DNA from 2 places in the Lysinibacillus sp. JNUCC 51 genome. Region 2 is predicted to be linked to the other one. Evidence: riboswitches for the same ligand, from Rfam matches in the RefSeq annotation. Region 2 holds a riboswitch; the other holds the start of a gene.
The links. Region 2 has a riboswitch for cyclic di-AMP ahead of JNUCC51_RS10400 (APC family permease). Riboswitches for the same ligand answer to the same signal wherever they lie in the genome.

Region 1 (20,653 bases), 1.9 Mb from region 2:
CCATTTCCCATGAGCAACTCATAACCTTTAGTCGTATGTGTTTTAACAATGTCAAACTCATCTTCTGATAATTTCCGTTTTAAATTTAATATTTCTTGTGGTATAAATACCTTCCCAATATCGTGGAACAAATAGCCCGTTGCTAGTGTTTCAATATCCGTTAAACCTAAATAACGTGCAAAAATTGTACCTAAAACGAAAACATCAAATGAATGAACAAAAGAATACTCATCCCATTCTTTTAATCGCATGAGTAATTCATAACGCTGTTTTTTTTCTAAAATTTTTTCAAAAACACCTCGTACATAAGCAGTATCTTGGATGCTTTTTAAAATTTGACCATAGCGTAATTCATGCACGACATTCTCTAATGTAGTCATAAAAAGGTTATTTACCGTATCTTTATACTCATCTACCTCATCCTTTTTATCCAAAAGTGGTGCAAATACATCCCCGTAATCCTTTGTACGTTGAACACTTAAATCATGAACAATTCGGACTGAATCAATTGGTAAATATACAGATAATTCATCTACTTTTCTAAGTTTAAGTAAGGCAATAATTCGTTCCGTTAAAACTAGATCTTTTTTAGCTAGTAAGCGATACTCTGAAAAAATATCTTCAGCTAAGATATCATTTGCTTCAACTTCTTCAATACTTAACGTCACTTTTCTTAGCATATTTTCTGCCACATACGAAATATTCAAGCATTATGTGACTTCCTCCCTCTTTCATAAGACTGCGGTACTCATCTATTATGCCTCAGCACATAATTGTGTCTGGAATCGGCTTTGTGCTTACACAAAGCACTCCATTCTCATTTTATATGCATGTCAAATTTATATAAATCGGCCAGTTTCAACAGGCACGAAACGAATAAGTAATACGAGAATAGTTTAAATATGATCATCTATAACATTTACAATATCATAGATTAAAATGCCTTTTCAACTAGTTTATGGTATTAGAATGAATAGTTAATACTATGTTTATGTTAAAAACTCTTTCGAAATTAGTAATTTATATCCAAAACAATCATTGAACAATAGCTATTAATTTTAATTTTAAAAGATAGAAAGACCTATGTTTCAGAACTTAAAAGTGTATATTTAAAAGTTAAAGTTAATTTTCTATCATAAATAATATTTCTGTAAATTATAATGGTTTACTCAATTTGTCCTAATGGTATTGACGAAAAATTAAAACCAATGTGAGAATATTAACATTTTGACAATATAACTGCTTAATATACAGTTAGAAACATTGAAGATTAATGTTTTTTCTGTATTTCTTTCTACCTTTCGTCTCATTCCAAAAGTTGGGTAGTGGCCTTTGTTATTAAGTATTTTATCGATGATCTTCACTGAAAGACCTTCAGTTGGAACGGAATTAATCTCTACACCACATCGATCCAAAATCGCTTAGTAGTGTAAAAAAAATAAAATGCCAGAAGATCAATATTAATGGTCTTCTGGCGTTTTTTCTTGATTAGGACTCGTTCTTAACTGTAATTCAGGAGTTCTTTCAAGCTGTTCTATAAATTTTTTAGTCTTAAAACGAATTCCTGTTTGTTCTTCATAAATTGTAGTAATTATTTTTTTAATAAAATATTTTGTTTCCTTTTTTAATTCTAATTTCCCAATCTGGTCAATCGGTACAGTATAGAACATCCGGATAAGCTTAAGCTGAGTCGGTGTTAATCGAATGATATAAGGATCATGCTGATAACAACGATGGCACAAAAAACCTCCCTGCACAAAAGAAAATGCAAATTCACCGTCTACTGCACCACAAGCTGCACAAGCATGTAATATAGGCTGTACGCCAGTATAGGGTAACATTTTCCATTCAACGAACAATGTAATGGCCTCCGGGTCGTAACCTTCCTCAATTGCTTGTAATGCTTGAAGGAGCACATCAAATGCAAGTGGCTCTGGTTTCCCCTCCTCTACTACACGCTCGACAAGTTCCATTATGTAACTTGCATAGGCCGTTGCCATGATATCCTCGCGAATATGTCGCATTGAATTGACATGCTCACCTTGTTGCAATGTCCCCATACCGGTATGATGCTGTACCATAAACATGCCATATGTAAATGGCTGTGTCACAGAAGCTAATCTACTAGAAGGCTTTTTTGCTCCTCGAGCCATCGTGGCAACTTTTCCTGCTTCTTTCGTTAGTAATGTTACAATTTTATTTGATTCTCCATAGGCACGCACCTTTAGGACAATTCCTTCCCATTTATGAAGCATCGATTCTCCTCCTTTCAACAAGCCTCGCATGAAAATAGAGCTCTCCAATAAATTATTGGACAGCTCCATTTAAAACTACAGCGATAAATAGGAATGTTGTAAAGTTGTTTCAAGCTTTACAGTATAGCCTATTAATATTCATCATCACGGAAACCGAAGTCACGTAAATGTGTTGATTTATTTCGCCAATCCTTTTGTACCTTTACCCAAAGCTCTAAATACACTTTTGAACCAAGAAGCATTTCAATATCTTTTCTTGCACGTATCCCTACTTCTTTTAATAGCGCACCACGTTTACCAATGACAATCCCTTTTTGAGAATCTCTTTCCACAATAATCGTTGCTGCTACACGAATTTTATCTTCATTCTCTTCATCACGGCGAATTTTATCAATAACAACAGCAATGGAATGAGGTATTTCTTCACGCGTTAAATGTAACACTTTTTCACGAATTAACTCTGAAATAATAAAACGCTCAGGATGATCTGTTACTTGATCTGCTGGGTAATATTGTGGACCCTCTGGTAAATACTTCGTTAATGTTGCTAATAAATTTTCCACATTATTCCCTTGTAATGCAGAAATCGGTACTATTTCCGCAAAGTCATAACGTTCTTTGTAGCTATCAATAATCCCCATTAATTCATCAGGATGAATTTGATCGATTTTATTAATCACTAGGAAGACAGGCGTTGGATTACCCGCCAGCATTTCAAGGATGAATTCGTCACCCTTCCCAAGTTTCTGCTCTGCATTTACCATGAACATAATAACATCCACTTCACGCAATGTATTTTTAGAAACTTTTAGCATAAAATCCCCTAGCTTATGTTTCGGCTTGTGGATTCCTGGTGTATCTATAAAAATCATTTGGCTATCATTTGTTGTTAGTACACCTTGTACTTTATTTCGTGTTGTTTGTGGTTTATCACTCATAATCGCAATTTTTTGACCAATGACACGATTTAAAAATGTTGATTTCCCTACATTTGGTCGACCGATTATGGAGATAAAACCTGACTTATAGCCATTGTTATTTTCCAGCATTCTCTAAATCCTCCGTTGTAAATGCAAACGGTAGTAATTCGCCTACAGACGTTACCGTGACATCACCTTTTAAGTTTGTTAAATATACAGGCATAGATGGTTTGCAAAATTCCATCATCACTTGTCTACAAGCTCCGCATGGCGCACATGGTCCATCCGTATCAGCTACAATAGCAATCGCCTCAAAATCATAAATACCTTCTGACACTGCTTTGAAAAATGCTGTACGTTCAGCACAGTTGGTCATACTATAGCCAGCATTTTCAATATTGCAGCCATGAATAATCGCTCCATCTTTCGTTAAAATCGCCGCGCCAACTTTAAATTTTGAATAAGGTACATAAGCCTTTTCACGCGCTGTTTTTGATTCTTCTAGTAATGCATTCATATCAATTGTCATTAATGTTCACCTCTACATAATCAATTTCGCCTTTGCGTAATTGATTAAATCATAATTTCTCAGTACAACTGCTATTACTTCATGTCCGATTAATAATTTTAGTAATATCAAAACCATTTCGGTATAAATATGAGTAATCCGATTATAGCACTGAATATCGCAAATACAAGTACTGCGCCTGCTGCAAGATCTTTTGCCTGCTTAGCTAGTGGATGGATATTAGGTGAAGCTAAATCTACTACTCGTTCGATTGCAGTATTAATCATTTCAAGTGCAAACATTAGTGCTATTAATAGCAACACAATATACCATTCAATACGTGATAATTCCGTAAAATAGCCAGCAATCAAAACTATTCCCGCACTTAGCAAGTGGGATATAAAATTTTGCTCAGTACAGGCTGTAAGAATACCTTTAAAGGCATACCCAAAAGAGCGCACAAATTTGCGAACATTCATTTACTCTCGTCCTAAGCCGAAAGATTGTAAAATCTCATCCTGCTTACCGAACATCACCTTTTCATCTTCTGGCACCATATGATCATAGCCGAGTAGATGTAAGAAACCGTGAACCGCTAAAAAGCCTAATTCTCGTTCAAATGTATGCCCATATTCCTCAGCTTGTTCTTTTGTACGATCCGTTGAAATAATAATATCTCCTAAAACTCGAGGCATTCCTTCAAACGTTACTTCCATTTCTCCTTCACCTAATTCCTCTAGGGCAAACGAGATAACATCTGTCGGTTGATCCTTATCACGATATTCTCGGTTTATTTCTTGAATCGCTTCATTTGTAACAAATGTCACTGAAACTTCCGTTTCCGGTTCAATATTCTCTAGTTTTGCAGCATGCTGTAAAAGCTTTTCAACAAGCTCCGTATGCTCAGCAGTCACTTCATTTGTTTCATCTGTAAAATCAATTGTTAAAATCATAGATCCTCCTACTTATCTGCCTTTGGATATTCAATTCGTGAGTGGAAAATTCCATTCATCGTTTCACAAAGTACTCTCTCTATACATTTTAACTCTTTTATTGAAATATCGCATTCATCAAACTGATTGTCTTGTACTCGATCATCAATAATTGCTCGTACCAACTTTTGAATTTTCTCTGCATTCGGTTCCTTCATCGATCGAACTGCTGCCTCAACGCTATCTGCAACGCTAATAATTGCCGCTTCCTTCGTTTGTGGCTTCGGACCTGGATATCTGTACTTTGTATCATCTGAACATTTTCCTTCTTCCTTCGCTTTAAAGTAGAAGAATTTTAACAAACTAGATCCGTGATGCTGCAAGGCAATATCGATAATTTCCTGTGGCATCTTATAACGTTTTAGCATTTCTGCCCCGTCAGTTGTATGCGCGATTATAATTTCCGCGCTTTTTTCTGGGGGCAATGAATCATGTGGGTTAATACCAGACATTTGATTCTCGATGAAAAACGCAGGACGCTTCGTTTTGCCAATATCATGATAATAGCATCCTACACGAGCCAGCAATCCATCCGCTCCAATTTCCTCGCATGCTGCCTCTGCTAAGTTCGCCACCATTACACTATGATGATATGTTCCCGGAGCCTCCATTAGTAATTTTTTCAACAATGGATGATTTGGGTTTGATAATTCAATTAATCGCAACGACGACAATACACTAAAGGCTGATTCAAAGAATGGTAAAAGACCCATTGTAAGAGCACCCGATAATAGAGCCGATATCATTGCCGCTATAAAGTAATACATTAACTCTGACAAACCATAAGTAGATTGTGTCATCAGTAAATAAAATGCGATAAACGAAATATTTACTAGCCCTATAACACCTACTGCATGTAAAATATGCGAACGCTTTTCCATACTATCCAAAAAGAATAAGCTCGCAAAGCCGCCAAAAATTATATACAGGGTAATTTCCATCTGCATAACGGATGAATAGCCCTCTTGAAAAATAACACCCGCAGATGCCGCTGTCATAACCGTTATAAGTGCCGCAGCACGTTCATCCACTAATAGCCGCACAAGCATTGTTGCCAATGCTGTTGGGAAAAGGAAGGCAACTGTAACATCGAAGCCACCTGAGACTAGGCTTACAATTTTCATTAGCAGGATGGATAAACTATAAACAATTACTGTAACCAACAAGGCATTATGTTTCTTGTCTACATGTGTATCCCAGCGTTCAAATAAAACAAACATGAACGTCATTTCCAAAAGTATTAAAATAATCAGCCCTGCAATCGGCTTCATTGATGCCTTATTACTCACCATACCCAGAAGCTCTAATTGACGAAACGCCTCATTATCAATGATTTGCCCTTCCTGTACGATGATTTGGCCTTGAAGAATCCGAGTGGGTTCAACCGATTCCTTCGCTTGTTCTTTTCGAATTTTCGTTTGTTCTTCGTTTATCGTCTCATTTTCGATAATACTCATACGTCCAATTAAAACTACCGTATTAAATATTTTATCTGGATAGCCTCGTTGTCCACGAATTTTTGTCTCAAAATCATTTTGACCCGCAAACACATTTTCTGATCGAATGGATTTTTGCAAATATTCCTGCACAGATTTTGATAGTTGTGCACTTGTTCTTTTTAAATCTGCTTCACTTTGTACTAACAAACCCTCTAGCTGTGAATCAGTAAAGATAATTGGCATTTGCTCTGAATCTATGGACTCGAACTTTTTGCGGAGCTTCGTCACTTGATCGGCAATCGGAATAGGTTCTTTGCTACTCTCTACATCCGTCTTTACCTCTAGAACATAGTCAAATAAAGATGTTACTATCGCAGCTCGCTGTTTAGCAACATCCGCAGAAAATTGATAGACTGGTTCAACCGCATTTGCTGCTTTATCTCGTTCTTGTTGCGTTTTATAAGTATCTTCTATCGTTTTAGTAGATCGTACTGTTTCAGGCGCTAGTTGTAATGGTTTAAAATCATATGTAACACCTTTAACATTGCCATACATTAAAGTAAATTGTAGGGCTCCTGTTAAGATGAGAACGACAATTAAAAAGTAGCGGAAGCCTATAAGTTCTGTAAATTTTTTTAATTGTTTCTCCATCTGGCACCTCCTCTTATCTATCTACTATCATACCAATTCAAAAAACTTTTTTCCCGAAAAATGTATAAGAAAGCAAAAAAACAGCTATACATTTTGTATAGCTGTCACAATTTTTTCCATTTTCCAACCATTTTCATGTTTGTTAAATTTTAGATCAGTCGAAAATCTTCGGTGCAGACTTTTTTTAAAACCCGTTGCACCTGTCGCTACGTTTCACTCCGCTTTCGGTGCAGACTTTTTTAAAACCCGTTGCACCTGCCGTTCCGTTTCACTTCACTTTCGGTGCAGACTTTAGAATTGCGCATATCGCAATTCTAAAGTTGCTGTTCTTCGTAGGCTTTGATGATTTTTGCTACGATTGGGTGGCGTACTACATCGCCTTGTTCTAAAATTTGAAAATGTATTGATTTTACATACTTTAGGGTACGCTCTGCTACGATTAACCCAGATTCCGTGTTTTTCGGTAGGTCAATTTGTGTTTTGTCGCCTGTAATGACCATTTTTGAGCCAAAGCCTAGTCGCGTTAAAAACATCTTCATTTGTTGATGTGTCGTATTTTGAGCTTCATCTAAAATAACAAAGGCGTCGTCTAATGTACGGCCTCGCATATACGCTAAAGGTGCAATTTCAATTGTGCCTCGTTCAATTAGCCTTTGAGTTTGTTCTGTACCGTAAATATCGTTTAAAGCGTCATAAAGAGGTCGTAAATAAGGATCTACCTTTTCCTTTAAGTCCCCCGGAAGAAAGCCTAGAGACTCTCCTGCCTCAACTGCAGGGCGTGTTAAAATAATTCGCTTAACGTGCCCGTTTTTTAGCGCCTGCGTTGCCATGACTACCGCTAAATACGTTTTCCCAGTACCCGCTGGACCGATACCAAAAACAACGTCTTTATGACGGATTGCTTGTATGTATTCTCGTTGACCGATTGTTTTTGCACGAATAGGCTTTCCTTTCGTCGTGCGAGCTATTTCTTCATCATAAAGTTCCGCAAAATATTCAATCGTTCCTTTTTGTGTCATTTCAATCGCAGTTGCAACATCACGCTGATCAATATTAATTCCTTTACGAATGACCTTTAGAAGAGCATGTAAAAGGAATGTCGCTTGTTCCTTTGCATCCTCTTCACCAGCAAGCTGAATTTGTTCACCACGTGTAATAATGTGGACTTTTAGAGCCTCTTCGATTAACTTCATATTTGCATCGGAAATTCCGAGTAGCATAACCGCTTCGTTTGGATTATCCACTTGTAATACAGTTAAATGTTCTGACATAATCATTCTCCTTGTAGGCCTTGTATTGGACTGGCAATGTTTTCATTGACTAAAAATAGAACTTTCCCTTCAACTGTACCACTCCCCCACTTTACCTGTAAAAGGTTTTCTTTTTTTATAACCGTTTTCGCAGGTAATGAACGTATTATCTTTTCATGAAGTAATGGTATGAGCAATGAATCTATTTTGGATTCATCAAGCTCTACTTGCATTTTTTTAGTGTACTGCTCCTCAACAATTGAAACATATGGATCGAGCCAGCTTGGTAAATCTTTCTTCTGCACATAGTCAACTTTTTCTTTTTCTTGATGAATGCCTTTCACTAATACACGCCACTGCTTCTGTTGTAGCGTTTCCATCGTTAGCTTTTTGGGAATTTTAAATGAACACTCTAGCCAATAATCAGCGTAGACCTCTCCCTTTGCTCCAACGAAAACCTGATCTTCACCACTTTCAATTACACCACTTACGAGAACATCACCTTCGTAAGCAGTATCGTTAACCGTAATTTTACGTTCTCCATTTTGAATATTAAAGTGAGTAATAACACCACTTTTTGTTGCCACTAAATGCGTCGCTAGTTTCTCATTCGTTTGTTTTGTTTGTTTCGGGGACTCTTGAGGTCGTAAAGTTACACGTCCACCATGCTTTTCAATATGCACCCATGATAGATCTCGATGCCCTTCTAATAGCTTCTGTCGAATGACAGCATCTGAGGGTAAGTCTTTTTTAGAAATGGGTGTTTCTAGTTGAAATGTATCTTGAAAGGTCTTTCCTAGACGTTCCTCCAATTCTGGCGTTGCCGCTTCAATATCAATACGCCAAATAATCTGTGCACATAGCAATGGTATCAATATCATCAACGCTAGACCGAGCAAAGTCCAAAGCTGCGCTCGAAAAACTTGAAGCTCATCTGCATAATAGACAGCCATTTTAAGTCGGAAACGTCTACGTACACGGCGTATCTTTGGTAGATAATGCATAGTTGTTTCAAAAGTAACCTCTTGCTCACGAAAGACAATCCGTTTTAATGGCACATGTTGTGCATGCAATGCTTGAATAAAAGGATGAACATTTTCATGGCGCTTTATACGTATGATAATTGGCCGATTATTCCACATTATCGCTCACACCCATATCCTTTGTCATTTTCATATGAAGCTCCTGCAAATCCTCTACAGAAAGATGTAGCATTTCTTCTTTAAGAGCATTAATTTCCACCGATTTTCCACGCACAGTAATATGATAGTCTGCATAAATAAAAGAGCATGATGAAGAATCAGCATGTAGAAAACGATATGGGCCAATGATTTTTAAAGTATCATATTGTAATAATTCAAGTAGTGGCGTTAATTGAAATAGTTTTCTCATAAAAAATGCCTCCTTCTTCGGCAATATATGCATCGAAAAAGGAGGACATGCTAGTTATTTTCTTTTTGCTTTTGGAGGACCTAAAACTTCTGCCATTACAACAGCTTGCATTAATGATTTTTTTGATTTTGGTAATTGAAAAGCTGATTGTGATTTAGCTACTCCCACAACTTTTTTCCCTGCTGCCAAACGACCAATACTTTCTCTATTCGTAGTACGACTCACTTTCTCAGTTGGGATTAACGGTGGAGCTGCGTAGCTTGGAACGTCCTTTTTCACTGTTTCTTCGACAATTTTTTTCGGCTCTTCAACTTGAGGCTGTTCATTTTTCCATTCACCTAAAAATTCACGTGCAAAATCCTCAAAACTTTGTGGTTTAGAAGTAGGACGTCGCTCTTGAGTCATCTCAACAGGAGGCTCAACATGTGAATTCTTATTAAAAGGTGGCATTGGTTTTTGTTCTTTCTTTTTTGATTTACCGAAAATAGAGCTGACTATGGCAATTATCACAACTATAATTAATTGTTCCATTTATTAGTACCGCTCCTTTCAGTTTATTATTCGTTAGATTCATTTGTTTCTGATTTATCTGAGCTTACTTTAGAAATTGAGTCTCTCATAGCTGTATCTGCTTGAATGTTGCGGTAGTTCATGTAATCCATAATACCAAGATTACCCGAACGTAGAGCTTCCGCCATCGCCTGTGGTACTTCAGCTTCTGCTTCTACTACTTTTGCCTTCATCTCTTGTACGCGTGCAATCATTTCTTGCTCGTTCGCTACAGCCATTGCACGTCGTTCTTCAGCTTTCGCTTGGGCAATGTTCTTATCTGCCTGCGCTTGTTCAATTTGTAATTCAGCACCGATGTTTTTGCCGATATCAACGTCTGCAATATCGATCGATAAGATTTCAAATGCCGTACCAGAATCTAAGCCTTTTGATAATACAGTTTGAGAAATCATATCAGGATTTTCAAGAACTGTCGTATGACTAGATGCACTACCAATTGTAGAAACGATCCCCTCACCTACACGGGCAATAACCGTTTCTTCACCGGCACCACCGACTAAACGTTCAATGTTTGCGCGCACTGTAATACGTGCCTTCGCTTTTACTTCAATACCATTCATAGCAACACCTGCAATAAATGGCGTTTCAATGACTTTCGGGTTAACAGACATTTGTACAGCCTCTAATACATCACGACCCGCTAAATCAATTGCCGCACAACGTTCAAATGTTAACTCGATATTTGCACGATGGGCTGCGATTAACGCATTGACAACTCGGTCAACATTACCACCTGCCAAATAATGACTTTCAAGTTGATTTATTGTAACAGGTAACCCTGCTTTATGTGCTTTAATTAATGGGTTCACAATTCGTGAAGGGATTACACGACGTAAACGCATACCGATTAATGTGAAAATACTAACACGGACACCTGCAGCAAGTGCAGAAATCCATAGCGCCACTGGTACAAAGGTAAAGAATACCGCGACAACAATGAATAATATGACTAGCCCTGCAATTGGACCTATTAAAGCTAAATCAAATCCCATTTGTTATTCCTCCATCTCTTTTTCTGTTTGTCTCACAACAATACGTGAGCCCTCTACTTTAATAACTTCTACATGTTTCTCAGCATCAACATAGCCACCTTCCGATACTACGTCAATGCGTTCATTACCAAATAGCATTGTACCTGCTGGACGAAGTGGTGTAATCGTTGTACCCACTTTTCCGAGTAGCTCTGTACGATTCACGTTAGATACATAGCCCTCTTCCGACGTTGTCGCATCCATCAAGACCAACTTGTTTAAAACATGCAATTTTTTACCGAAAAATTTCATCAGAATCACCATTCCTATTATCGCTACAACAAGCGCAATGAAAATCGCTATAATCATTTGCATCATGTTCGCACCTGCCAGTATTAGACTTAGTAAGATTAGTACACCACCTAAAATACCAACAATACCTCCGGGGACAAAAAATTCCGCAATAACGAGCAACAAACCTACAATAAATAAAAGTAATGTTTCATAACCTGCCAAGCCTGCGACCATATGACCGAAGAAAAATAATCCAAGTGCTGACAGCCCCATTATACCTGAAACACCAAAACCTGGCGAATATAGCTCAACTACAAGTCCCAAACTTGCAATCGACAATAAAATTGGAACTATAATCGGATTCGTAATAAAACGAGCAAGTTTTTCAGCAAAAGTAGGTTCAATTGGAACGATATCACTACCATTTAATTGCGTTACTTTTAAAAGATCTTGGAAATTCGAAACCGTCTCATTAGAATAACCAACCTTTTTTGCCTCCGAAGCAGATAAAGTTAATAAATTCCCTTCTCCCGCTCGAAATTCTGGTAAATCAACAGATGCATCAGCCATTGCTCGTGCATATTTCGGATCGCGTTTTTTCGATTCTGCAGCTGCCTCCATTTGAGCAACCCACGCACTATGAGCCTTTAAGTCCGCCGCATTTCCTGCTGAGTCAATTACTGCAGCCGCCCCGATCGTTCCATTTGGCACCATATAGATTTCATCCGCATGTAAGGCTAAAAAGGCACCTGCAGAATGCGCGTCTTTGTTAATATACGCTATCGTACGTATATCCGTTGCATCCATAAGCATTGCAATATCACCTGCTGCATTCACGAAACCACCAGGCGTATGAATGTCTAAAATAATCGCCTCTGCATCGTTTTCTTCCGCCTCTTTAAAAGCTCGTTCTAAAAATGCGTGAAGTCCTCGTTCTACTTCATTATGAATAGGTATGTGGTAGACCTTACTACTTGCAAAAGCAGATGTTAATGGAAACGCTAACAAAAATGTCACCCAAATAACTAATAAATAGCTGAGGATTCTTCGTCTCCGCATCTTCTTCCCTCCCTTCAAATCATGCTTCTCTCCTGTATATACGACTGACTATGCAAAAAGTTTCATAAATCCTAATAATTTTATTATACAGTGAATATTAATTTGCGGGGAATATAACATAAAAGCCGAATGAATCTCAGGGATCACATTCGGCTTCTCCAATATGTACGTAAATTTGAGTTTAAAGTAAAATACCTGAAATTAATCGACATGCGATTAATTCCAGGTATATCTTTGTCTGCTCAGTGAATCATACAATTGCGTGTTATGAACGTAGGGATTTTTAATGGGAAATTAAATTACCACTTACGTTTACGTGCAGCTTCTGATTTCTTTTTACGTTTAACGCTAGGTTTTTCGTAGAACTCGCGCTTTCTAACTTCTTGAATTGTACCACTTTTTGATACAGTACGTTTGAAGCGGCGAAGAGCATCTTCAAGCGATTCGTTTTTGCGAACGACAGTTTTTGACATCTCTCTTTCCCTCCCTCCGAACACACGTCAATACACAAGTAGGCAAATAACCAACTGTTGTGTACTAAAGAATTATAACGTATTGTCTAAAAATGGTCAATAGAAAGTACACGAATTAATCCAATGAATTTTTTTGTTTTATTAACTTAAGAATTTTCAGCTTGTTTTTGGACCACAATAAATATGTCTATCTAAAATTTATGGTTTACAAAAAATAGAATATGGGCGTAGAATAATCACATTCAATTATATATTCGCCAAATCTCAATCAATAATGAGAACGGAGGACCCAGTATTTTGGGGTTAATTCTGCATTTGCAGAAGGAATGTGAATCTCTTTCGCCATTCTACCCGTCAGCTAACTTCGTCGGCTAAAGCGAAGGAGGTCATGTTAGACCACCAATATTAGTATGTTTATTTTTATGCCTACATAATCCTAAAACATGCAATAAACAGTTGGTCTTTTTTTATGTCAATTTAACATTTTAAAGATAAACTCAAAATTTTTTCAAAACATTGAGGAGAGTAAGATGAAAACAGCTAAAAATAAATTAAATCCTCCTAAAATACTCGTGCTGGGCTTTGCAACTATTATCCTTATTGGAGCGTTTTTGTTAACTCTTCCTATTGCAACGGAGAATGGTGAGGGACTGTCATTCTTAAATGCCTTATTTACCGCTACTTCTGCCACGTGCGTAACTGGACTGGTTGTTGTAGATACTGGCGATACATTTTCTACATTTGGAGAACTAGTTATTTTATTTCTTATCCAAATTGGTGGATTAGGCTTTATGACATTTGCAACATTATTATTTTTACTATTAGGAAAAAAAATTTCTTTAAAAGAAAGACTTTTATTAAAAGAAGCCTTTAATAATATTACAATGGCTGGTCTTGTTCGACTGGTTAGAAGGATACTATTATTTACTGCACTAATTGAATTAATAGGTGGTTTAATTTTATCTATCCGTTTTTCGTTCGATATGCCTGTAGGTAAAGCTATATATTTTGGCTTCTTTCATTCCATCTCGAATTTTAATAACGCTGGATTTGATTTAATGGGAGGCTTTAATGGGTTGACCGAATATGTAGACGACCCGTTTATCGTTTTAACTATTTGCGCTCTCATTACAATTGGTGGATTAGGGTTTATTGTCATAAATGAACTCTATGAATATCGGGAAACAAAACGCCTTTCCGTGCATTCAAAAATTGTATTATCCACAACGCTTATTTTAACAATTGGATCTACGATTTTAATTTTCTTATTTGAATATGGAAATAGTAAAACCCTTGGACCTTTGTCTGAATGGGGCAAAGTTCTTGGTTCATTATACCAAGCAGTTACCCCAAGGACTGCAGGTTCTAATACCCTTCCTATAGGAGACTTAACACAATCTACATTATTTTTAATCATCTTGCTGATGTTCATTGGAGCAGGTTCTGGCTCCACTGCTGGGGGAATAAAAATAACAACCTTCGCGTTATTAGTTGCTACGATGTGGTCACAAATTAGAGGAAAAGAAGATGTTGTCCTTTTTAGACGTAGAATAGTTAACGAAACAATTTTAAAAGCATTAACAGTGACAATGTGTGGAATGATGATTGTTATATTCGTCACGTTTGTCTTAAGTATTATTGAGCAAGGACATAATTTTATGATGTATTTCTTTGAAGCCACCTCTGCTTTTGGTACAGTTGGACTATCGATGGGATTAACTCCTGAGCTATCACCCGGTGGTCGACTAGTCATCATACTTACAATGTTTGCAGGTAGATTAGGTCCATTAACAATTGCTTTTGCCATAGCAAAACGACGGAAATCTGAGGCATTCCGTCATCCTAAAGGAAATATTATGATTGGGTAATCACATAAAGGAGAGTTAAGTGCAATGACGATCAAACAATATGCTGTAATTGGCCTAGGTAGATTTGGAACAAGTGTAGCTCGCAGATTACATGAAGCTGGGCAGGAAGTTTTAGGAATCGATATTAATGAGGAAAGAGTCGAAGATGCCGAACTATATGTTACACATGCAGTAGTCGCAGATACGACAGAAGAAAAAGCTCTTACATCTTTAGGAATAGGCAATTTCGATTATGTCATCGTGGCAATAGGCAATGATATGCAATCGAGCATTTTAACCGTATCATTATTAAAAGAACTCGGAATCAAAAAAGTGATTGCAAAGGCTCTTGGAAAAAGACACGGGCAAGTTTTAGATAAAGTAGGAGCTGACTGGATTATCTATCCTGAAAGGGATATGGGAGAGCGAGTTGCCAATCAGCTTCTCTCACCTAATATGCTAAACTATATTGAATTATCAAAAGAATACAGTATAGAAGAAATTATGATTCCTTCAAAGATGGCTGGACAAAATCTTCGAGATTTAGATCTTCGTGCAAAGTATAATGTAAGTGTCATTGCCATTGTTCGAGAAGAGGACATTATTATCATTTCTCCCTCCCCTGAGCAGCTTATTGAAAAGGAAGATATATTAGTAATGATTGGTTACCAGAAAGATCTTGCTTTATTTGCAAATATTGAATAGTAATCAAATAGGCTGTGTCAAAAGGAATTTTCTTTTGACACAGCTCTTTTAAAAGACTTTCTTGCTATCCCTATCGTCTTTTAAAATCTCTACAGCCTCTCTGAAACGTAAGGAATGGACGATTTCTCGTTCGCGTAAAAACTTCAAGCTATCATTCAAATCAGTGTCATCTGATAAATCAATAATCCACTGATATGTCGCTCGAGCCTTTTCTTCAGCTGCAATATCCTCATACAAATCAGCAATCGGATCCCCTTTAGCCTGAATATAAGTTGCCGTAAACGGTGATCCAGCTGCATTCTGATAAAATAATGCCCTGTCATGATTGACATAATGCTCTCCAAGACCTGCCTCTTTAAGCATCTCTGGAGTGGCATCCTTCGTAAGTTTATAAATCATCGTAGCAATCATTTCCAAGTGAGAAAATTCCTCAGTAGCTATATCTGTTAACAGACCAACCACTTTATCAGGAATAGTATAGCGCTGATTCATATATCGAAGTGCTGCTGCTAATTCTCCATCTGCACCACCATACTGCTCAATTAAATATTTAGCTAGCATTGGGTTACACGTACTCACCCTTACTGGATACTGGAGCTTCTTTTCGTAATACCACAAAAAAATTCCTCCTAGTTACTTATAATCAATTATGCAGGGGCATAATTCCGGCCGGGCTTTGCTTGCACAAAGAACCCCTCAAAAAAACTTCTGAACAAAGTTAAACTTGCCATGGCCAAGGTGTATCTACCCAATTAAAGGGATAATTTGAATAACTTCTCCCAAAATTCATAAGCGGACCAAATTTTTGCTCAAACTCAACCTTAAGTCGCATACTTATTTCAGTGTTTTCGTTAAATTGTTGAATAGCATCATAATCGTGAGGATGAGTATCTAAATAAAGATTTAATTCCACTATTACAAAATCAATGGCTTGTATTTCTTCAAGTAGTTTATAAAATTCTGGTGGCATCTTTTTACTCATTCTTCATCCCTCCTTTTTGGGGATTTGGGTAGGGGCTAAATAATTGAGGCCATAATGTGCCGGATCTGAGAGCTTCTTTAGGGGTTTGATATTGTGGTAGCCCAGGCGGTTGAAAACTCATATACAATTGTGGCGGTGTAGAAAAACTTTTAACCCTTATAGGTGGACATGGATCGAATGGGCTAATAAAAGGCTTCCAATATTTATATTGAGTAAACATTGTATCCTCCCTTCTGTATTCAATTACATCAGTGGAGTATATGAGGTAGGTGAAATTTTTATTCAGATATTTTGTCCTGTAGGAAATCGCATAACCAGAAAGGTAATCACTAGCATGCCAAGAATACATAAAATAACTCGCATTTCGAAAAATGCGAGCTGAACACTTTTATATAGTTACACCAAGAAAATACCCAATTGAAATAAAAATAATTACCCATGTCAAAGCTCCAAAACAAGCGAAAGCAAGATATGTCCTAAACCTCATCTGTGTTATTCCAGACATGTAACTTGTTACATGTCTAATACCTGGCACAAAATATCCTATAATTATTGTCCATGGTCCAAAACGATGAAACCATCGTTCAACTTTAATAAACCGTTTATTATTGAGACCAATCCATTTTCCATATTTTAATATTATAGGCTTCCCTAATTTATTACCGATTAAATAGCTAATTATCATACCAATAGATGAACCAAGAAAACTTAAGAAAATACTCAAGAAATAATTTAAATGCCCCTCTTGGCACATAAATCCTACAAACGTCATCAAGATCTCATCAGGAATGGGTAAGCCTATTATTCCTAAAGACAAGAGTAAAAATATAGCAAGATATCCATATTGACTTATAAAACTGCTTATGAATTCCACGGATAGTTTCTCCTTTTTTAATACAATTCGTTGCTTTTATCATCAAATATCATATATTCCCCCTATTTTTTTCTTAATAAACATTGGGAATGATTAATCAATTATTCTGTTACTGCCATTTCACTAAGAGAGAGGCAATTCAGATTAAAAAATAGTAATTAACGAATGATAGACCCGTTAATTTTACGTATACAAGCTTCCGATATTCTATCGGTATCGATGTTACTAAGTTATGTAAGAATTTGGTTCATATCTATACAATGTTCTTATAAAGAAAAAATTTATTAGTCCAAGAATCGAGATTTTTTCATCTAATAAAAACTTGAATATAAACCATAAAAATTATCATATTCCTCCCAGTACATTTTTGCAATTACTCTCCATAATACATCATCTACTATGAGTAAAAAAGAGGGGTATTACGGATGAACCAATGAAAATAGATCATAGTCGCTTGGTTTATTCCAAAGAAAAAACACTGCTATAAAAAAACAGTGTCTACATACATCTTTAAACAAAACTACGTTCCGTTGTCAAAAACATAATTTGATTTAATAAATTTAGGGACGAGGTGAGAAAATGCGTGCAAAGTCCACTTTAAAGGAAGTTCTCGATGAAAGAGGTCTTTCGATTAGTAAGTGTGCTGAAATGGCAGGGTTAAAAAAAGAAACCGTTCGTCGTCTGTATAATGACACTACTATGCAATACCAACGAGATACTTTAGGTGCGTTGTGTAAGGCCTTAGATGTCGAAATTTCTGACATACTTATTTTGGTAGAAAACGAGGAATAACAGCACAAAAAAGCCATCTACTCTTCTGGAGCGGATGCTTTTTTGTGTGTATATGGTTATATGTTATAACTTCCTATAGTGAGGATCAATAAGAGCGGGATTTCAATAGCCAGCCTTGATATAGGCAATCCACTAGTATCTACTAACGACTTCGAAACATTCGAAGCGGTGAAACTTAGCTATGAAGAAAGTTCAGCCGTGCATCCCTATGCGCAATTCGTATTCGCTAACAATAATTTTGCGATCAGTAGCAGCCTACAATTTTTCAGAGTCCCAAATAGATGCTTTATCTAACGAACCTCAAAATTTATGGTTCGTGTCTTGTATAGTTTTTCATTACTCTCAATAAAGGATTCTTTCCGTCAGTAAACTCGATTGCAATAAGCTTTTACCCTTTATTTTTCGTGATAAAAATTTCATAATTCTCTCTTTTCTTATTGGAGACTTAGTCATGGTATATTATTACAAAAAATAAATTACTCAATATATCCAAAGTTATTAGTAAATACCACTATTATTACAATACTTTTAAAGATAGTTGAGCCAACGGAGGAAGTATTTTGAAAAACTTATCAATTAAAAGGAAAATTCTAACACTCATCACATCCGCTGTTATATTTTTGCTGATTATCTCAAGTTGTAGTTTTTATTACATCAACGATATGGCAAAAAAATCTAATGCTATGTATAATGAATCACTTTTACCAATTCAATATATCGGTCAACTTCGAACTGACATTCGTGCGATGGATTCTTTCGTTTTAGAACTCATGATTATTACTACAGAAGTAACCCGTATTGCCGATCTACAGACAAACATCTCAAAGAGAACTGAAAGTATTAAAGACTCAATCGTGAAATTCGAAGCCTCCTACAATGGAAATGTAGAAGAACGAAAACTGTTAGAATCTCTAAAACCTAATATCGATGGTTATTTTAACGCCATGACAGATGTTATTGATTTGGCTAGTCAGAACAAAAACACCGAAGCCTATTCTATGTATATAACAACTTTAGCTGATTTCCGTGAGAATATGGCAAATGATGCCCGCGACCTTATGACTCTTTGCTCTGAACATGCCAATGAGCTGAATAATATAAATGAGCAAAATAAATTCACTACTTTGCTTATTTCGATTACTCTCTCTGTTGTGGCCATTATTTTCTTTATTACATTGGCAACATGGGTTGTACGTTTAATTGTAAATCCAATTAAAGAGTTGCAGGCTAATATGTTAAAGGCAGGCGATGGTGATTTGACTGTGCAGGGTACCTATTCATCCACAGATGAAATCGGTCAATTAACTCAATCATTTAATTCGATGATTAATAATATTCGTAATACGGTAACTAAAGTCACTGAAACTGCTAATCATGTAGCCGCAGCATCTGAAGAACTGAATGCTAATGCAGCTGAAACTACGAAAGCAACAGAGATGGTTGCAAATACGATGGAAACTATCGCTCATGGTTCAGTAGAGCAACTAAACAATGTCTCTAGCACCGTCAATACTGTCAATGAGCTTTCAACAGGTGTACAACAAGTAGCTGGTAATGCTCAAGCTGTAACCGAACTTTCAGGTGATTCTTTATCCCTGGTGATAAATGGTATAAATGCCGCAAATCAAATGAATCAACAAATGATGGACATCACAGAAAGAGTAAATGGCTTATCCGAAGTTGTCGACGTGTTAGGAAAACGTTCTAATGAAATCGGTCAAATTATTGATTCAATTACAGCAATTGCTGAACAAACAAATCTCCTTTCCCTGAACGCCGCAATTGAAGCCGCACGAGCTGGCGAGCATGGAAAAGGCTTTGCTGTCGTTGCAGATGAGGTTAGAAAATTAGCAGAACAGTCCGCTATTTCTTCAAACCAAATTGAAGTGTTGATTTCAGAGACACAGAAAGATACTCAAAAGGCTGTTGAATCAATGAAGTTAGTAACAACGGGCGTTAATGAAGGGATTAAAACAACAGAAAATACACGTACAACTTTTGCTACAATTCAAGGTGCCATTCAAAGTGTTACAATGCAGGTGGAAGAAGTATCTGCAGCGGTTGAGCAAATGGCCGCAGGAACTGAAGAAATTGTTGGTAGTATGAATACAATCCATTCCATAACTAAATCTACTACAGCTGGTACAGAGAGTATTTCTGCTACAACTGAAGAACAAATGGCATCTATGGAGGAAATTTCATCATCTGCTTATGCACTGGCAAACTTGGCAGAAGAGTTAAGAGACATGGCAGCTCAATTCCGAGTTTAATATAATTATCATTGGCAGCACCACTTTTTTAACATTTAAATATGACTTTACACATTTTCCAAGGAATAACAACATCATCATTCATATAAAAAAGAAGCGGCTAGATCATTTTAGATCGAAACCGCTTCTTCTACTTATAACCCACACTGTTCTTTTAATTTTGTTAAAAACTTCATCTTGCTACCATCGTCACCACAAGCATCGGGATGAAACTTCTAGGATGCCATACGATAGATTTCTTTTAACATCATTTTTTCATTTTCGTTGTAGTTACTACCCTACTAGAAGTGAAGGCCGCAACGCTGCGCGGTGAAATTAAACATATTGAAAATGAAAATTTAACTATTAATAATTATGTAGATCTATGGTTTGAGAAGAACTGTAAAAAGAAAAAATGGAGCGCTAATTC
Region 2 (9,930 bases):
CGTCGAGGTATTCCGATTTACGCATTGCTGGCGACTTTAGCTGTAGGCTCCCTAGCATTTTTAGCTTCATTCTTTGGTGATGGTGTGGTCTACATGTGGCTTCTAAATGCCTCAGGAATGTCTGGATTCATTGCTTGGTTAGGTATTGCATTTAGCCATTACCGCTTCCGTCGAGCATTCGAGGCACAAGGCTTAGATCCGAAATTATTGCCGTATAGAGCAAAGCTGTTCCCATTCGGTCCGCTATTTGCCTTTACGGTTTGTATGATTGTTGTTATTGGACAAAACTACAATGCCTTTATGGGTGATACAGTAGATTGGTACGGAGTCCTTGTCTCGTATATCGGTATTCCTCTTTTCTTGCTGTTATGGCTTGGCTATAAAATCAAGCATAAAACAAAAATGCTTCCACTTAAAGAATGTGATTTAAAGGTGGAAGACTAATATTAAAGCTGTTCTATAATCCATTGAATGATGGTTATGGAACGGCTTTTTTTACTATTTTGCAAAAGATATATGAAACAAAGATATTACATATGGTAAATTATAGATCAATAACCACAAGTAGTTGATAATATTTTTGGTTATTAGTTGATTGGAGTGGAGGCTGGGTGACTCCATGGGAATCAGCGTCTTAGATAAGACACTGGAGCGAGGCGAAGCGGCTCATCGGACACCCCAGGAAGCTTTGCTCTGCGCGAAAGCGAAGCGGCAGCGATAAAAACGCCCAGCCGGAACGGAAATCAACCCCTCGTTTTGGTGATGGCCCAAATTATAAATAATTTATCCACTATTAACGGGCAGCAATTATTTATACCGAAAGCAAAAATAACTGCACGGAAAAGCCCAATAGGTGAAGAAAAATAATCAGAGGGGGAAAAATGATAGACTACCCATTTTTACAATATAGATTAAAAAAAGAAAAGATTAATACTTTTTTGATTAATAGTCATGGTAAAACGATATTTCGATACTATAAAAATAAGAAACAACAACAGAAACTTCATAAAATTAATTCTTGTACAAAGAGTATTCTTTCAATTCTATTTGGCATTGCAATAGATCAAAAATATTTGGAATCTATTCATATACCTGTCCATACTTTTTTTCCTGAACTATTCGAACGGCAAGATGATAAACGTAAAATGGATATGACAATATATCATCTTTTAACAATGACGGAAGGGTTAGATTTCCCGGAATTTGGGGAATGGAATTGTTTTGCTCCTATGGTATTTCATTCTGATATAGTAAAATTTATAATAGATCGCCCGATGGTGCATCCAGTTGGTACGCATATGAATTATAACTCGGGTTGCTCCCATATACTTTCTGCTATATTGCAGAAAGTTACGAATATGAAAACAAAAGAATTTGCCAATCGTTATTTATTTCAACCATTGGGTATTCTCGAATATCAATGGTACGAGGATAAGAAGAAAATTAGTAAAGGGGCAGATGGTCTTTTATTAAAGGCAGAAGATATGATGAAAGTTGGGCTCTTAGTTTTAAAGAAGGGTGTATATAACGAGAAAAGGATAGTTTCAGAGGATTGGATTAACCATTCGATAAAGCCTAATTTAATGACTTATGACAAAATTGGTTATTACGGGATGCATTGGTGGGTAAATAAACAGAATGAAACTAAAGCTTTTTCGGTAGATAATCAATATTTCTTTGCATTAGGTTATGGGGGGCAATATATTTTTATTTGGCCAAAGGAAGAACTAGTTATTACTATCACAGGTGATTTGTATGAAACTAGTTTATTACCGCTTCAATTAATAAAGTATTATATCTTGAGATAATCGTTATGGTGCTAAACCAATAAAATAAAATTTATAGATTTTAGAAGAGAGGTGCATGAAAGTGCAAAACAATATATTACTAGTAGAAGATGACGAAGCCATTCGTGAAATGGTGGAAAACTATTTAACGATGGAGGGGTTCCTTGTCACCTCTGCGGTAAATGGTGAGGAAGCATTACAAAATTGTTTAAACAATCACTTTGATTTAGTGATCTTAGATATTATGATACCGAAACTTAATGGATTAGAAGTTTTAAAGATTATACGAGAGCAAGCATCACTTCCAATAATCATTATGTCAGCTAAGGATAGTGATGTTGATAAAGCGTTAGGATTAGGATTAGGGGCAGATGATTATATCGCTAAGCCATTCTCAATGCTGGAATTTTCAGCACGTGTCAAAGCCGCAATTCGAAGAGCTACGAAATACTCCAGTCAAGTAGAGGAGAAGAAAGATATAGTAGAGATAGACAACTTATCGATCGACCTTGTTAATTTTTCAGCTGAGAAGAATGGACAACAAGTAAAACTCACATCAAAGGAATTTGCTATCTTAAAATTATTCGTGACAAACCGTAATCGGGTTTTTACAAAGCAACAAATTTACCAATTGATTTGGAATGATGCTTACTATGGGGATGAAAATATTATTAATGTACATATAAGAAGATTGCGTGAAAAAATAGAAGACGATCCATCCAATCCGCTATATATTAAAACACTTTGGGGAATCGGCTATAAATTTGAAGGATAAACAGATGATTATATTTCTATTACTGATGATTGTGTTACTTGTAGGCATTATTATTTTTCAGGTGAGAGTTAAAAAACAACAAAACGCTTCTATTCAATACATGCATCAAAAACTGCAAGCAATCATTAACGAACAATCGAGCGAAAAGATTTTAGTGCCGACAGCAAATCAAGAATTACAGCAACTACTTATTGCGATGAATGCGTTGTTAGATCACAATCAAAGAGTATCGGCGACACATCGAAAAATGGAAAGCTCTATGAAAAAAATGTTAGCCAATATTTCACATGATCTTAAAACACCTTTAACAGTTGTACTAGGTTATACGGAAATGCTACAGCTGAAGCAATCACTTAGTGAAGAGGAGCAGCGCCGGTTGCTCAAGGGCGTTCATTCGAAATCATTGGAAGTATTAAAAATAATCCATACATTTTTTGACCTGGCAAAATTGGAGGCAGGAGATACAGATTATCCAATGACGAAAATTAATGTTAATGAAATTTGCCGAAAAAATATTTTATCATTTTACGATATGGTCACTTCTATGGGACTAGAAATCGATATAGCAATACCAGAGATGTCCGTATATGCATTTGGCAATGAAGAAGCGTTAGATAGGGTTCTGAATAATTTACTGTCAAATGCTGTTGCCTATGGGGCAGCGGGAAACATCATTGGCCTCACAGTAAGAAATGATGATACTAATATTTTCATTGATGTCTGGGATCGTGGTAAGGGGATTGACGAATATCATATTGATAATGTTTTTGAAAGAATGTATACGCTTGAGGATTCCAGAAATAAATCCTTTCAAGGGAGTGGCCTTGGCTTAACTATTACAAAACGCCTTGTAGAATTAATGGAGGGTTCCATCCAGCTTTCCAGTATCCCATATGAGAAGACCATTTTTACAGTTTCTTTAAAACGAATAACATACTGAGCAGTCATGCTTGTAGAGCAATTTTATGGCTTTACAGGCTTTTCTTCTGCCCTTAAGAAATTTGTAAGAATCAAGTAATAAATTAGAGAGTTTCATTTTTTATAATAAAGGTAGCTAAATTAAAGGGAGAGATCTACATGACATATATTGTGAAAACAAATCAGCTTACAAAGGTGTTTGAGGGAAAAGAAGTTGTTTCTGCTGTGACTATGCATGTTAAAAAGGGAGAGATTTACGGTTTTTTAGGTCCTAATGGTGCTGGTAAAACGACAGTAATGAAAATGCTAACAAACCTTACGAAGCCAACGAGTGGAGATATCGAAATATTTGGTGAAAAATTAATGGACCGCTCATACGACGTGCTGAAAAGAATGGGAACGATTATTGAATATCCAATTTTCTATGAAGATTTAACAGCAAAGGAAACGTTAGAATTACATTGTGAATATATGGGCTATTATGACAAGAAAGAGATTGCCCATGTCCTAGATCTAGTGAAACTAACAAACACTGAGAAGAAACGTGTAAAAGACTTTTCTCTAGGGATGAAACAACGGTTGGGTATTGCACGTGCAATTATTACTAAGCCGGAATTACTTATTTTAGACGAGCCGATAAATGGACTAGATCCAGTTGGCATTAAAGAGCTTCGAGAACTATTCAAGATGCTTTGTAAAGAGTATGGAATTACGATTATTATCTCTAGTCATATTTTGGGTGAAATTGAGCAATTGGCAGATACAGTTGGGGTTATTAAAGATGGAAGATTAATTAAGGAAGTATCAATGGATGCTGTCAATCGTAGTCAAGCAGATTATATTGAAGTGATTGTCAATGATGGGAAAAAGGCTGCCTTTATTATAGAAAGTAAATTAAATATTACTAATTTCAAACTAATGGATGATACATGTATTCGAATTTATGAATCGACAGCTTCACAAAAGGTGCTATCTAAAACATTGATTGAGCATGATATTGAAATTGAGGGCATTAGCAAAAAAACAAGCTCATTAGAGGATTATTTCTTGAAATTAATCAATGGAGGTGTCGCTAGTGCTTAATTTAATGCGTCTAGAAATGAAAAAATATCATATTGGTTCATATATAAAACGAGCTATTTTCGCAGATTTTGTGATATTAGCTGTTATATTTATGCTTCTATTTATTACTAAAGTAGAAGGAGATCAAGATTTTAGAACTTATCAGACGGCATTTGGTCTCATAGATACATTTGTAAGAGTAGTATTTATTATTTTTGGTAGTGTGTTAATCGCCAAGTTTATTATTGGAGAATTCAAATATAAAACGATCACTGTAGCCTTTATGTACCCGATCAATAGAAAAAAACTAATTGCTTCAAAGCTTGGCATAGTTGTTCTTTTTACCTTTAGTGCAATTATTTTCTCGACAATTTTTATTACAGCAATTTTTAGTGTTGTTAGCAGTTATTTTCAATTGCTTCCAGATGTGGTAACGTTCTCTTCCGTAATACAACGAATTCCCGCTGTGGTTATGAATGCAGTTTCAGCATCATGCATCGCATTAATACCATTGTATTTCGGTATGAGAAAATACTCCATTCCGGCAACGATTGTATCTTCTATATTAATCGCAATGGTCGTATCATCAAATTCGGGTAACTTCACCTTGTATGATATTATTTTTATACCAATCACTTTAGCTATAATCGGTATAAGCGTGGCCTACTTATCATTTCGGAACATTGAGAAGGTAGATATTTAAAGGTAAAAAATAGCGCATTGTAGTAGGGGCGACAATTGTTAAAACGATAGGGGAACGAAGGCTAAGAGCATCACATCCTGTGATAATGCTTCGTGATCAACATCCTGCTGTCGCTTCGTTGCACTACGCTTTCGCACAGAATAAACCCATGTTGCTGCCGCTACGTTAGCTCTACGCTTTCGCGCAAAAAATACCTGTTGCCCAAGCGGCTCATCGGATGCCCCCGGCAAGCTTTGCTCTATGCGAAAGCAAAGTACCCAGTCGGAACGGAAATCAACCACACATTATGGAGTAGTCCCTTACATGTAGAAATGCCAGCCACAAAACCAAATTTGAGGTTTTGTGGCTGGCATTTTTTCAACCAAATACTGTTTGCCATAATAAATAAAGATTTAAAGTAACTACAATCGCTACGACAATCCATCCTAATATTGTTGTAATACGATGATTGACTAAGCTTCCCATAATATCACGCTTACTTGTAAACATAACAAGCGGTATAAGAGCAAATGCAATACCAAAGGATAAAATAACCTGGCTTAGGACAAGCGCGTAAGTCGCATTAACGCCGGATGCAATGATGACCAAAGGAGGTAACATTGTAACAGCGCGGCGTAAATAGAGCGGAATTTTCTTTCTAATAAAGCCTTGCATCACAACATCACCTGCTAGTGTACCAACTGAAGAACTAGCAAGACCTGCAATGAGAAGTCCAAGACCAAAGGACACTGCCGCCATCGGACCAAGCGCCTCTTTTAATCCGTTATAAGCGATATCTAAATCTTCCACTACAACACCTTGTGTATGGAATACGGCTGCGGCAATAATAAGCATACTCATATTGATGGCACCGGCAATAACCATTGCGATGATTATATCAATAAACTCAAAACGGAATATACGTCTTTTTTCAGCATCATTTCGGCCAACGATACGATTTTGGGTTAAGGAAGAATGCAAGTAAATAGCGTGTGGCATGACCGTTGCTCCTAAAATACCTGTTGCTAGTAAAATAGAATCTACTCCATTAAAGCGCGGTGTGAACATGCCTATTGTTACTTCGCCCCAATTTGGTTGTGCTAAAAATGTCTGGAATGCAAACGCTAAAACGACAATAAGCACCATGCCAGAAATACCCGCCTCAAACGCTCTAAAGCCTCTGCGTTGTAATTCTAAAATAGCAAATGAGCCCACCGCTGTAATAAGCGCTGCAGGCAACATTGGAATATTGAATAACAAGTACAGCCCTAGTGCCGCACCAATAAATTCTGCTAGGTCTGTTGCAATAATGACCAATTCAGCCTGTATCCATAAAAATATAGAAGTTTTTTTAGAAAAATGTTCACGTGCTACTTCGGGTAAATTTTTACCTGTCGCAATGCCAAGCTTTGCTGACAAGGATTGAATTAACACCGCCATTAAATTGGAAAAGGCGATTACCCACAGCAGTAAATATCCATATTGTGAACCTGCTGTAATATTTGTTGCGAAGTTGCCTGGATCAATATAGGCAACTGAAGCGATGAAGGCTGGGCCAAGAAACGGTAAGATTCGTCGCCAACCTTTTATATCTCCATCTAAAACCGCCTCTGCAGACGATTTCGTCATTCGTTTATAAACCATGTTGTTCCCTCATTTCAAAGAGTATCACAAGTGAAATAAAGTTTCCTAGAGGAAAATTATATATACTTATTTTATAGTTAAAAGAAGAAAATGTGAAGGAGTTTGCTCAATTTTTTACTTAATTCAAAATTTTTTTGATATAGTAAATCAATTGTCATTGAAGATCTTTGATTTTTGTTTGTGTACCATAATGTATTGAAGCATAATAGCAAAATATTCGATTCATTTGAAAATGATCAAGGATTAATGTACTTAGCCATTTTAAAAGAGGGAATATACTTATAAGGTGGCTTTTAACTTCTTACATCAATTGTTTTTTTGTAACGAAAGTGAAAAGGTAGTTACAAATGTCTCCCTCCTCTATAGGTGGTGAGATGAATGCAGGTTTAGATAATTTTTCATCGGGTTCCAAATGTCTGCTGCTAACGCTACGCTATCGAGCAAAAAACATTGTGCAGGCCTAAGTACAAAGCCAATTCCAGACCACTTATGCCGATTAGGGTATTCACATATTTTCTACCAATATTAAAACGTTATTCTTCAAATAGTAAAGAATCGTCTCCAAAGTTGAGGAATGATTAGGGTGAGATTTAGCGACTCCGCTTCACACACGAGACTCTGAAATACAAGCGAAGCGGCTTCCTAGGAAAGCAACCAGTCGGAGCTGAAATCTCAGCACGTTATGGTAGAGGGCCCGCATACAAAAATATCAAGTAAAATAAATTTTTTGTAACCGTTTTCTTCATCTTTACTTTTTCTTAATACAGGCGTAATATGACATCATTATAAAAGTTTCAAATTTCTAAATCGCTGAAGCAATTAGACGCGGGGGACCCAATTGTTACGGATTACATAGGTAATCCTTGGGGTGAATCTCTTCATTTATTGAGGGGTAGGGCTACTCAGGCCCGAATCCGACAGCTAACCTCGTAAGCGTTAAGAGCAGAAAAGTGGAGCTTGGCAGACGAATGAACGTCTACAAGTCTTATTTAGTGATGGCTTGTAGATTTTTTTATCTTCATTTTATGAAACAAGGCCCCGGTGAATGGAACAAAACCGATTATGCTAAAGTGTTATCGATTTAGAAATGCGAAACACATTCTATGAAACTAGAAGGTGTCGAATATGAAATCCTCATTAAAACGTTATATTATCGGTAAACCATTGAGATCTGATGCGTTAGGGGAACAAAAGCTTAGTAAAACAAAAGCACTTGCCATACTATCTTCTGATGCTTTGTCATCAGTAGCGTATGGGCCTGAGCAAATATTAATTGTACTCATGACAGTAAGTACGGTTGCCTTTTGGTATTCTTTACCGATTGCTGCTGGGGTAGTTGTGTTACTGACAGCACTTATTTTCTCGTATCGTCAGGTTATTTATGCGTATCCACATGGTGGTGGAGCATATGTAGTTTCTCGGGAAAATTTAGGCGTCAATGCTGGTCTGGTCGCCGGGGGATCATTGCTTGTCGATTATATTTTAACAGTTGCGGTAAGTGTATCGGCTGGAACAGATGCCATTACTTCGGCATTTCCAAGTCTTCACCCCTATAACGTTGTAATCGCTGTGTTTTTTGTTATATGTTTAACGATTTTAAACCTACGTGGTGTTACAGAATCAGCATCTATTTTAGCGTATCCAGTTTATTTGTTTGTGATCGTAATGCTGATGTTAATCGGGGTAGGGATTTATAACGTAGTAACAGGGCAAGTTCCTGCAGAGTTGCATCCAAAGGTCGGTACACCAGTTGCAGGAATTAGTTTATTTATATTATTAAAAGCATTTGCATCAGGAAGCTCAGCTTTGACTGGTGTCGAAGCAATTTCAAATGCTATTCCTAATTTTAGAGATCCAGCGCCGAAAAATGCGTCTAAAACATTACTAGCTATGGGCGGTATTTTAGCAGTGTTATTTATCGGTATTGTGAGTCTAGCATATTTTTATGGAGTTGCTCCAAATGCGAAAGAAACGGTTGTCTCACAAATTGCGGAGGCAAGTGTAGGTCGTAATATTTTTTATTATATAGTACAAGGAACAACAGCGATGATATTAGTACTTGCTGCGAATACAGGTTATTCGGCCTTTCCTTTACTGGCTGTCAATTTATCGAAGGACGGTTTTATCCCAAGAATATTCCAAATTCGTGGGGATCGACTTGGTTATTCAAATGGCATTATGATGCTTGGGTTAGGTGCCATTGTTTTAATCTTTTTATTTGGTGGAACAACAGAGCATTTGATTCCACTTTATGCAGTAGGTGTGTTTATTCCATTTACTTTAGCGCAGGCTGGAATGATGAGAAAATGGTGGCGTGAAAAACCAAAAGGTTGGCTTGCTAAATTTATGATCAATACGGTTGGTGCGATCATTTCCTTTATTGTAGCCATGATGTTCTTTGTGACAAAATTGCCTCAAGTATGGCCAGTATTTATCTTTTTACCAATTATTATTTGGACGTTCCACCGTATTAAACATCATTACAAAACAGTTGGTGAACAGCTAAGATTAGATAATGTGGAATTACCGAATGTTGAGGGTAATGTTTTCATTGTCCCTGTTGCAGGTATTACGAAAGTAGTCGAAAATACAATACATTACGCGCAGACATTAAACGTTGATAAAATTATTGCCTTTTATGTAGCCTTCGATCAAGCAGAAGCAAAAGCATTTGAGGAGAAATGGAAAGCTTGGCAGCCAGATATACGCCTTGTAACATACTATTCTCCATATCGAAGCATTACACAGCCACTGATGAAGTTTATTGATAAGGTTGAACATCAATGTACGAAATCTGGCTATCAATTAACAGTTATCATCCCACAGTTTTTACCAAAAAAAGGATGGCATCATATGTTACACAATCAATCGAGTCTATTAATTCGCGCTTCGCTGTTATTTCACAGAAATATCGTCATTATGACAGTGCCTTTCCATTTAACAAAATAATGACTAGCAAGCTCGAAAATAGTCTGATATAATCATTACGTTGGTTGTAAAACACGAACGTTTACAATTGAAACTTACTAGAATGATAGTAAATTCCGAAAATACAGACTTTA

Region 1: it holds a riboswitch for cyclic di-AMP, as region 2 does, so the genes downstream of both, JNUCC51_RS19645 (TrkH family potassium uptake protein) here and JNUCC51_RS10400 (APC family permease) in region 2, are expected to answer to the same signal.

What each region holds. Positions count from the first base shown of each region.
Region 1 is NZ_CP065545.1:4,067,405-4,088,057, reverse strand. It holds gene JNUCC51_RS19715 (HD-GYP domain-containing protein) at 1-707, opposite strand, end outside; gene recO (DNA repair protein RecO) at 1,461-2,255, opposite strand; gene era (GTPase Era) at 2,387-3,304, opposite strand; gene JNUCC51_RS19700 (cytidine deaminase) at 3,291-3,704, opposite strand; gene JNUCC51_RS19695 (diacylglycerol kinase family protein) at 3,812-4,162, opposite strand; gene ybeY (rRNA maturation RNase YbeY) at 4,163-4,636, opposite strand; gene JNUCC51_RS19685 (HD family phosphohydrolase) at 4,645-6,765, opposite strand; gene JNUCC51_RS19680 (PhoH family protein) at 7,080-8,036, opposite strand; gene JNUCC51_RS19675 (sporulation protein YqfD) at 8,039-9,157, opposite strand; gene JNUCC51_RS19670 (hypothetical protein) at 9,147-9,407, opposite strand; gene JNUCC51_RS19665 (YqfB family membrane protein) at 9,462-9,938, opposite strand; gene floA (flotillin-like protein FloA) at 9,965-10,969, opposite strand; gene JNUCC51_RS19655 (NfeD family protein) at 10,973-12,301, opposite strand; gene rpsU (30S ribosomal protein S21) at 12,601-12,774, opposite strand; cyclic di-AMP (ydaO/yuaA leader) riboswitch at 13,020-13,162, shown strand; gene JNUCC51_RS19645 (TrkH family potassium uptake protein) at 13,305-14,642, shown strand; gene JNUCC51_RS19640 (potassium channel family protein) at 14,667-15,326, shown strand; gene JNUCC51_RS19635 (manganese catalase family protein) at 15,375-15,944, opposite strand; gene JNUCC51_RS19630 (spore coat protein CotJB) at 16,045-16,308, opposite strand; gene JNUCC51_RS19625 (spore coat associated protein CotJA) at 16,301-16,528, opposite strand; gene JNUCC51_RS19620 (DedA family protein) at 16,697-17,182, opposite strand; gene JNUCC51_RS19615 (helix-turn-helix domain-containing protein) at 17,762-17,974, shown strand; gene JNUCC51_RS19610 (methyl-accepting chemotaxis protein) at 18,535-20,244, shown strand.
Region 2 is NZ_CP065545.1:2,166,534-2,176,463, reverse strand. It holds gene JNUCC51_RS10435 (amino acid permease) at 1-444, shown strand, start outside; gene JNUCC51_RS10430 (serine hydrolase domain-containing protein) at 882-1,808, shown strand; gene JNUCC51_RS10425 (response regulator transcription factor) at 1,870-2,562, shown strand; gene JNUCC51_RS10420 (sensor histidine kinase) at 2,567-3,502, shown strand; gene JNUCC51_RS10415 (ABC transporter ATP-binding protein) at 3,640-4,563, shown strand; gene JNUCC51_RS10410 (ABC transporter permease) at 4,556-5,245, shown strand; gene JNUCC51_RS10405 (Nramp family divalent metal transporter) at 5,603-6,868, opposite strand; cyclic di-AMP (ydaO/yuaA leader) riboswitch at 7,667-7,818, shown strand; gene JNUCC51_RS10400 (APC family permease) at 7,994-9,817, shown strand.